Regions from separate parts of the Sphingomonas sp. PAMC26645 genome, predicted to be linked through region 3. Evidence: riboswitches for the same ligand, from Rfam matches in the RefSeq annotation. Region 3 holds a riboswitch; each other region holds the start of a gene.
What was found. A riboswitch is a leader RNA that binds a small molecule or an ion and turns the genes downstream of it on or off. The one in region 3 is predicted to bind cobalamin.
Positions count from the first base shown of each region.

Region 1: it holds a riboswitch for cobalamin, as region 3 does, so the genes downstream of both, E5673_RS12150 (HoxN/HupN/NixA family nickel/cobalt transporter) here and E5673_RS17875 (TonB-dependent receptor) in region 3, are expected to answer to the same signal.
Region 2: it holds a riboswitch for cobalamin, as region 3 does, so the genes downstream of both, E5673_RS12970 (DUF1636 domain-containing protein) here and E5673_RS17875 (TonB-dependent receptor) in region 3, are expected to answer to the same signal.

Region 1 covers NZ_CP039249.1:2,634,983-2,638,254, forward strand. The annotation lists gene E5673_RS12145 (S9 family peptidase) at 1-1,259, shown strand, start outside; cobalamin riboswitch at 1,321-1,538, shown strand; gene E5673_RS12150 (HoxN/HupN/NixA family nickel/cobalt transporter) at 1,720-2,769, shown strand; cobalamin riboswitch at 3,006-3,216, shown strand.
Region 2 covers NZ_CP039249.1:2,802,711-2,805,982, forward strand. The annotation lists gene E5673_RS12960 (histidine phosphatase family protein) at 1-187, opposite strand, end outside; gene cobT (nicotinate-nucleotide--dimethylbenzimidazole phosphoribosyltransferase) at 199-1,212, opposite strand; gene E5673_RS12970 (DUF1636 domain-containing protein) at 1,209-1,616, opposite strand; cobalamin riboswitch at 1,788-1,982, opposite strand; gene cobO (cob(I)yrinic acid a,c-diamide adenosyltransferase) at 2,174-2,779, opposite strand; gene E5673_RS12980 (NAD(P)/FAD-dependent oxidoreductase) at 2,834-3,272, shown strand, end outside.
Region 3 covers NZ_CP039249.1:3,913,992-3,917,263, reverse strand. The annotation lists gene E5673_RS17880 (TonB-dependent receptor) at 1-881, shown strand, start outside; cobalamin riboswitch at 1,109-1,309, shown strand; gene E5673_RS17875 (TonB-dependent receptor) at 1,425-3,272, shown strand, end outside.

The sequences.
Region 1 (3,272 bases), 1.3 Mb from region 3:
CATCGCGTGCGCGGGAGTTTCGCTACAGCGCGGATCATATCGGCAACCGCTGGATCATCCGCACCAACAAGGCCGCGAAGAACTACAAGCTCGTCACCGTCGCCGACTTCGATCTGGCCAAGGGCACAGCCGCATGGCGCGACCTGACGCCAGCCAGCGACACCGTCTTCATCGAAGGCTTCAAGCCGTTCGACGGGTTCGTCGCGATCGACCAGCGCGAGGGCGGCAACCGCATGATCCGCGTCCTGAACGATGCGGGCAAGTCCACGCCGGTGACGGCCGACGAGCCCGCCTATCGCATGTCGCTCGACGTCAACGAGGAGACCGCGACGCCGTGGGTCCGCTACACCTACGGCTCGCTGGTCACGCCGACCACGACCTACGAGGTCAACGCCAAGACCGGCGAGCGCCGAGTATTGAAGGTAGCCCCGGTGCCGGGCTACGACCCCGCGAAATACGTCACCGAACGGGTCTGGGCGCCCGCGCGGGACGGCACGCGGATCCCCGTGTCGCTGGTCTACGCCAAGGGAACCAAGCGAGACGGCACCGCACCGCTCTTCCAATACGCCTATGGCAGCTACGGAATCTCAAGCGATCCGGGCGTCGACCCCGGTCGCATCGGCCTGCTCGATCGCGGCGTGATCTACGCGATCGCGCATATCCGCGGCGGGCAGGAGATGGGCCGCGGCTGGTATGACGACGGCCATCTGCTCAACAAGAAGAACAGCTTCACCGACTTCATCGACGTCACCCGCTATCTCGTCGCGCAGAAATATGCCGCCAAGGACCGCGTCGCGGCGATGGGCGGCAGCGCGGGCGGGCTGCTGATGGGCGGCGTCGCGAACATGGCGCCGGCCGACTACAAGCTCATCATCGCGCAGGTGCCGTTCGTCGACGTGGTCACGACGATGCTCGACGCGTCAATCCCGCTGACCACCTTCGAGTACGACGAATGGGGCAACCCCGCGCAGAAGGCCTCGTACGATTACATGCTGAGCTATTCGCCGTACGACAACGTCAAGGCGAAGGCGTATCCGGCGATGTATGTCGGCACCGGGCTGTGGGACAGTCAGGTGCAATATTACGAGCCGACCAAGTGGGTCGCCAAGCTCCGCGAACTCAAGACCGACACGAACCCGCTGCTGTTCCGCGTCAACATGGAGGCAGGCCATGGCGGCAAGTCGGGCCGGTTCGAGCGCTATCGCCAGAACTCCGAGTGGCAGGCGTTCATGCTGCAACAACTCGGCCTCGCGAAATAGCACGGCCGTTGGCACGCGACCCAAAGCAGGGTACCGAACACGCGGGGCGCGGCTTCGAGCCGTTTCCCGTGATCGCGTCGGTGCCCGGAAGGGCTTGATTGGGAATGCGGTGCGGACGGTTCGCCGTCCCATGCCGCGGCTGTCCCTGCAACTGTAAGCGGTGAGCGAGACGCACGAGCCCTTTTCGCGAGGGCAGCCACTGGGTCGACGACCTGGGAAGGCGTGGCGAGGAGCTTTGACCCGCGAGCCAGGAGACCTGCCGGCGTCTGGTCGCTCTTGTCCCGGTCCAGGGGGTGGCCGAGGCACGGTGAACGCCGCCTGCGTGACACTGGCTGAGCGACGACCATGTGGCGGGGGCCGCATCGGCGTCGTGCGTCGGCCGCTCATGGCGTCCGGTCGTCGTATGTCCCGGCCGTTCGCGGCAGGCCCCGGTCCTCGTCGGACGCTGCGGGGTTTTTGCATGACGACTTTGACGATGGAACGACCGACGCGGGGTTCGACACGAAAGCGCATCGGCTGGATGTTCGCAGGCTTGGTCGCGGCCAACATCGCCGCATGGTGTTGGGCGTTCTCGCTGTTCCACGCGCAACCGCTGATGCTGGGCACCGCGCTGCTCGCCTGGGGCCTCGGCCTTCGCCATGCTGTCGACGCCGATCACATCGCGGCAATCGACAATGTGACGCGCAAGCTCATGCAGGACGGCCAGCGCCCGATCGCGGTCGGCTTCTGGTTCGCGATCGGTCATTCGGGGATCGTGCTGATCGCGGCCGTCGCGATCGCATTGACCGCCAATGCGCTGTCGCAGTTTGAGGCATTCAAGCAAGTCGGCGGGGTGGTCGCGACCGTCATCTCAGCCGTGTTCCTGTTCACGATCGCCGCGATGAACCTGATCATCCTCCGCTCGGTGTGGCGCACCTTCGGCCATGTCCGGGGCGGCGGCACCTATGTCGAGGAGGACCTCGACCTCCTCCTCGGCAACCGCGGGCTGCTCGCACGTCTGTTCCGCCCGATGTTCCGGCTGGTCACGCGGAGCTGGCACATGGCGCCACTCGGCTTCCTGTTTGGCCTGGGTTTCGACACGGCGACGGAGGTCGCGATCCTCGGCCTCTCCGCAAGCCAGGCCACCGACGGTCTCTCGATCGGTGTCATCCTCGTCCTCCCGGTGCTGTTCGCCACCGGCATGGCGTTGGTCGATACCGCCGACGGCGTCGTCATGCTCGGCGCCTATGAATGGGCGTTCGTGAAGCCGATCCGCAAGCTCTACTACAACATCACCATCACGCTGATCTCCGCGATCGTTGCGATCGCGATCGGCGGTATCGAGACGCTGGCGCTGCTCGGATCGAAGCTCGGCTACACCGGCGGCATATGGGACGTCGCAACGGCGCTCGGCGAGAATTTCAACGGCCTCGGCTTCGCGATCATCGGCCTGTTCGTGCTCTGCTGGGTGCTGAGCTTCGCGATCTACCGCTGGAAACGCTTCGACGAGATCGAAGTCGTGCACGGATAGGCTAGCTCTTCCGTTCCCCAAGCTCGACGCGCTTTCGAATCCTCCCCCGCCAGGGGGAGGTGGCTGGCACTTGCCAGACGGAGGGGGAGGACGGCGATCACGTTTGTTCCGTGTACGCCCCCTCCGTCACCTCCGGTGCCACCTCCCCCTGGCGGGGGAGGATCGAAAACTAGCGATATGCGAATTGGCAGTCCCGCTAAACTGCTCTAACCCACCCCCGAGGCTCGGTTTCACCGAACCTCACAGATCGCGCCGGTGCCCTTCGGGGCTTGAATGGGAATGCGGTGCGGGAGTTCCTCCCAATGCCGCGGCTGTCCCTGCAACTGTAAGCGGTGAGCGAGACGCACACGCCCTTTACGCAAGGGCAGCCACTGGGGAAACCTGGGAAGGCGTACGTCGAGCCTCGACCCGCGAGCCAGGAGACCTGCCAGCGTTATGGTCGCTCTTGCTACGATCCAGGGGATGGTCGCGGCACGGTACTCCGTTTGAGCGACGAACGCGTG
Region 2 (3,272 bases), 1.1 Mb from region 3:
GCGCGCTGCCGATCGCCGTCGCGCAATCGCGCGTACGCCTCAGACCGGACGACACGATCGCAGCAACCTCCAGCCCTGCGGCTCGCTGGACGCACGCCGCAATACCGGCCTCCGTTACCGGATCGTCCGTTCGCCCCAGCAACAGGCCTTCGCGGACGGGAGCACCATGCCGCATCAGGTACAGCATGTGCGAACCGGTCACGCGACTGAGACCCCCGCCTCGGCAAAGGTCGCCATCTCGTCATGCGCCGCCAGCGCCGCACGAACGAGCAACGTCGCAGTCGCCGCGCCGCTTCCCTCGCCGAGCCGCATGCCTAGCGATAGCAGCGGATCGAGGCCCAATGCCCGCAACAGGCGCGCATGACCCGGCTCGGCCGACACGTGGCCGGCAAGACAATGTGCGAGGATATCCGGGCACGCAGCGGCGATCGGCGCGACCGCGGCACAGCATATGAAGCCGTCGAGCATGACGGGTACGCCGGCCAGACGCGCCGCGAGGACCGCGCCAGCGATCGCCGCAAGTTCACGACCGCCAAGCCTGCGTAGCGTCTCGAACGGGGTGGTCAGTGCGTCCCGGTGCAGCGCCAGCCCGGCCTCCACGGTCGCGATCTTGCGGGCCATGCCGTCGTCGTCGACTCCCGTACCGGGCCCGACCCAGTCGCGTGCCGAGCCATCGAAGCTGGCGAGGCACAGCGCGGCGGCGGAGGTCGAGTTGCCGATCCCCATCTCGCCGAGCACGATCAGGTCGGGCGCGTCCGCAACGACTGCGGCGCCCGCGTTGATCGCATCGAGGCATTCCTCCTCCGACATCGCCGGGGCGACGGTGAAATCGATGGTCGGCCGGTCGAGGTCGAGCGGAACGACTTTGAGATCGAGCCCCGCCGCGCGCGACAGCGCATTGATCGCCGCACCGCCATGTTGGAAATTGGCCACCATCTGCGCGGTGACGGAGGCCGGAAACGCACTGACGCCGCGATCGACGATGCCGTGATTACCCGCGAAGATCACCACCCGGCCGCGATCGAGCCGCGGGCGTTCATGGCCCTGCCAGCCGGCCATGAAGACGGCAATCTCTTCCAACCGCCCGAGCGAGCCCGGCGGCTTGGTCAGTTCGCCCTGCCGCGCCACTGCCGCCAATCGAGCAGCTTCGTCCGGCTGCGGCAACGCGCTCAAGGATGTTAGAAATGCCCCGGCCGTCGGAAAAAAGGTCATTCCACGACGAACCCGGCGGGCGGCGTGCGGGTGATGAAGTGGCCCTTCACGCCCTGCGGCCATTGCTTGAACGGCACCTGTCCGAACGCACTCTCGCCGTAGAGCCGTGCGTAATCCAAGATCGCACGGGCAGCGTCTTCGGTCGGCTCGAAACGGCCGAGCACATAGCCGACCTTGGCGGGCGCGCGGAGGTGGATCGTGCAGAAATCCTGGCAGGCGAACAGGCACGGCATCTCCTGCACCGCCACGTCGGCATAAGCGGGATCGCTCGCCTGCATCGCCTTCAGCGCGCTAACGAGCCGTGCGCCGCCGCGCTGACCCTGCTCGTCGTCACGCGCATCGGTGGAATGGCGGCACGTGTTGCACGCGACCACGGCAACGCCGTCTTCGACCGGCTTCAGCATGTCCGTGCCCGGACGATATTGGAATGACGTGAACTTGGCATAGGAACCCCTTCGGACAGTCGATCCCGCACCGCGCGAAGGGCGAAAGGCGCACGCCTCCAGCCTCCGCGCGACGCGAAGCGATGTCGTCGCTCGGGGTGTTACCCGTCCGTTCGGCGCACCCTGGCCGGACGAAAGACGACCGCGACGGGCAGGTCTCCTGGCTCGCGGGTCAACGCCGTCCGCGCCGCCTTCTCGGGAACATCCCAATGGCATGAGGCACGATGGCTCGCCGCGTACAGTTGCAGGGGCAGCCGGGTGTTTCCCGTTCCCATTTTCATCCCCCTCCGCGCGAGCATCGGGGGAACCTGTCGCGGGGGCAGCGATAGGCGGGAGGTGGAGACGACGCAAGACACGGCTACGTCCGTTAGAAGTCCGCGAGCCGTCCCCACGCCCTCCCGTCATCCTGACGAAAGTCAGGACCCAGGGTAACGGGCGGTGGCCTCCGTGGCTCTGGGTCCTGACTTTTGTCAGGATGACGGACGGTGGTCATAACGGGCCGTAGAATACGAAGCCGCCTAAAACTCCACGCCCGCCTGCGCCTTGACCCCCGACCGGAACGGATGCTTCACCTGCGTCATCTCGGACACCAGATCCGCCATCTCGATCAGTGCATCCGGCGCGTTCCGCCCGGTCACCACGACATGCGTCATCTCGGGCTTCGCCGCCAACACCGCCAGAACCTCGTCGACCGGCAGATACTCATACCGCAACACGATGTTCAGTTCGTCCGCCACGACCATCGCATAGGACGGATCGGCGATCATCCGCTTCACCTCGTCCCACGCCTCGCGCGCCACCGCGATGTCGCGCGCGCGATCCTGGGTGTCCCAGGTGAACCCCTCCCCCATCGGCTTGAACTCGCACAGCGCGGGGAACGCATCGAAGACCGCCTTCTCGCCGGTCGCCATCGCGCCCTTGACGAACTGCACCACGCCGACCTTGCGCCCATGACCGATCATCCGCACCGCCATGCCGAACGCGGCAGTCGACTTGCCCTTGCCCTTGCCGGTGTGGACGATGACCAGCCCCTTCTCGATCGTCTTGCTCGCGACGATCCGGTCGTGGACCTCCTTGCGCTTGGCGCTCTTGGCATTCTGTTCTTCGTCGGTCCGCATGGTCATGTCCTCTCGCGCACCCGATGGCGGATCGCGCCGCGCGGCGCTAGAGCGACCGACATGCTCCGCATTACCGACCTCAAGCTGCCGCTCAACCACGCCGACGAAGCGCTCCCCGCCGCGATCCGCGACCGCCTGCGCGTCACCCCACGCGACCTGATCCGTTACACCGTGGCGCGTCGCGCGCACGATGCGCGTGACAAGATGGACATCCAGCTCGTCTATTCGGTCGACGTCACGCTGAAGAACGAGGACACCGTCCTAACCCGCTTCCGCAAGGATCGCCACGTCCAGCGCACCCCCGACACAGGCTACCGCTTCGTCACCAAGGGCGGCGCGAGCTACACCGGCCCCCGCCCTGTGGTGGTCGGCGCAGGGCCGTGCGGGTTGTTCGCTGGCCTGATCCTCGCGCAAATGGGATTCCGCCCGATCATCCTCGACCGCGGGAAAGTCGTCCGCGAGCGTACCAAGGACACCTGGGGTCTGTGGCGCAAGAGCG
Region 3 (3,272 bases):
TGGGTGGCCGGGTCGACTGGTGGTCGATCGACGGTGGCTATCTGTCCGAGCGGCCCCTGGCGGGTGGCGCGGCGTTGACCAACCTCCGGTATGCGGATCGCGACGGCAGCGAGACGACCGGCCGGGCGGGCGTAGCGTACCAGCCGGTCGATGCGATCACTTTGCGCGCGGCCGGGTATCGCGGGTGGCGACTGCCGACGCTCAACGAACTGTATCGGCCGTTCCGCGTCGGCAACGACGCGACCGCGGCGAACGCGCTGTTGGCGCCGGAGCGACTGACCGGGGTCGAGGGCGGTGTCACGCTGACGCCTGCGCCGGGGATGAGCATCGCCGCGACCTATTTCTACAACCGGCTGAAGGATGCGGTGGCGAACGTCACGACGACCAGTCCGGTGCAGGTATTGCCGGGGGTGACGACCTACCGCGTTCGCCAGAACCTCGACGCGATCCGCGCGCATGGGTTCGAGTTGGATGCGTCGTATCGGCCGGGTCTGTGGGGCGTTCAGGCGTCGTGGTCGCATACGAATTCGAAGGTCGAGGGGGCGGGGATTACGGCTGCTCTGGACGGTTTGCGTCCGGCGCAGACCCCGCGCGACCAGGTGTCAGGGACGGTCGACTGGCGGCGCGATGCGGCGGCAATGTCGCTGACGGTGCGGCATATCGGGCGGCAGTATGACGACGACCAGAACACGCGGGTGCTCGATCCGGCGACGACGCTGGACGCGTATGCGGCGCTGCCGATCCTGCGGTCGCTGGTTGCGGAACTGCGCGGGGAGAACCTGTTCAACGAGCGGGTCGAGGCAGGGATCAGCGGCGCTAAAATCGTCGAGCGCGCCACGCCGCGGACGATCTGGGTCGGGCTGCGCTACGGGCTTCGGTAAGAGTCAATCCGCCCGCAGCCAGGGAAAGAAAGGCAGCATGTTTCCCCGCGAAGGCGGGGACCCAGACTGGGCTCCCGCCTTCGCGGGAGAACAAGGTAGGGAAAGCGACGTCCCGACTAACACGCCTCCACCGGGGTGGTGCGATGGACGGTGAGGGAGCTTACGATCCTCCCCCGCCAGGGGGAGGATCAGCAGCCCCCGCGTTGACCCGTGTCTGGCGCACGACTAATGCCACCCCCGTGAAGGGTTCCCGGCGACGGGATCAAAAGGGAAGTCGGTGCGCGGATATGTCTGCAAGACCGGCGCTGTACCCGCAACTGTGACCGGATAGCGGCCACCCCGATATGCCACTGGGTCTCGGCCTGGGAAGGTGGGGTGGGCGCGGCGACCCGGAAGCCAGGAGACCTGCCTCTCACGGTCGATCCACTGCGCGGGCGGGTGTCCGGCGCGGACGAGTGCTCCGGTCATGCCGGGTTTCCTCGAGCGAGAGACGTCTGGCCGCCCGGCGAATGGTCGCTGGCGGTTCTGGTTAGGACGCAGCCGATGACGAAATTCTTCCTTCTCCTGAGCGCCGCGGCGATCGCATCGCCCGCCTACGCGCAGGACATTCCCGACCCCGACGCTCCCGAAGTCGTCGTCACCGCAACCCGCGCCGCACAACCGCTGAGCGAGATCGGCCAGGCCGTGACCGTGATCGACCGCGCCGAGATCGAGCGCCGCCAGACCACTGTGGTGTCCGATCTGCTCGCGACCACTCCGGGCGTTACGGTGACGCGCAACGGCACGGTCGGCGCGCTGACCAGCGTCCGCATCCGCGGTGCCGAGGCGGACCAGACGCTCGTCGTGATCGACGGCGTGCGCGTCAACGATCCCTCGTCGACCGGCGGCGGCTTCAACTTTGGCAACCTCCTTTCGAGCTCGGTCGAGCGGATCGAAATCCTGCGCGGCCCGAACTCGGTGCCGTGGGGCAGCCAGGCGCTCGGCGGCGTCGTCAACATCATCACCGAGGCGCCGACCGAAGGCGTGCAAGCCCGCGCCAACGCCGAATATGGCTATGCCGACAGCGTGTTCGCGAGCGCGGGCGTGTCGGGCAAGTCGGGTCCGGTATCCGGATCGCTGACCGGCGGATATCTGCGCACCGACGGCATCTCGTCCGCGGCCAGCGGCACCGAGCGCGACGGCTATCGACAATATGGCGCGACCGGGCGGGTCGGCGTCGAGTTCGCGCCGGGCATCGGCCTCGACCTGCGCGGCTATTTCGCGGACAGCCGCGTCGACATCGACGACGGTTTCGACCCGAATACGTTCGTGGTCGCAGACAGCCCCGCTTACTCCACTACGCAGGAGTTGTACGGCTATGCGGGGCTGCATGCGAACCTCGCGGACGGCCGATTCAACAACCGCGTGGCGTTCACGATCGCCGACATCAACCGCGACAATTACTCGCAGCCCGGCGGGGACGTGACGTTTCTCGGCCGCGGCCGCAGCGAACGCTACGAGTATCAGGGCGACTTCCGTCCGCTCGACCAAGTGCGCGTCGTCGCAGGCGTCGAGCGCGAGAACAGCCGCTTCAACGACGGCAGCACCTTCGCGCATACCGGCATCACCAGCGTCTACGGCCAACTGATCGTCAAGCCGGTCGACGTACTCACGGTCACCGGCGGCGTCCGCAACGACGACCACGACGATTTCGGCAGCCACACGACGTTCGGCGCCAACGCAGCGTTGGCATTGCGGACCGGCACCACCGTCCGCGCGAGCTATGGCGAGGGCTTCAAGGCACCGACCTTGTACCAGCTCTTCTCCGACTACGGGAACCGCGGCCTCGATCCGGAGACCGCGCGCAACTTCGATGTCGGCGTCGAGCAAGCCTTCCTCGGTAACCGCGGCCGCGTCGGGGTGACCTACTTCAATCGCCGCACGCGCAACCAGATCGACTTCCGCGATTGCAGCCCGGCCGAGCTGGAGACGGCCGATTCGATCTGCGCCAACCGTCCGTTCGGCGTGTATGACAACGTCGCTCGGGCCGAGGCGGACGGCGTTGAATTCACGCTCGCCCTGCGCCCTATCGATGCGCTGACGCTGACGGCGAATTACAGCTATATCGACACCGAGAACCGCTCGATTGGGGACAATTTCGGCAATGATCTTGCACGGCGCCCCAAGCAGACCGCGAGCGTCGATGCCGATTATCGGTTCGCGTTCGGCCTCTCCGTCGGCGGCACCGTGACGATGGTCGGCGACAGCTTCGACGAGGCGAGCAATACCACACGTCTCGACGGCTATGCGCTGGCCGGCGTGCGTGCGGAACTGCCGATCGGCGAGCGGTTCGCGGTCTATGGCCGCGTCGATAACCTGACCGACGCGCGGTACGAGACGATCGCCGGCTAC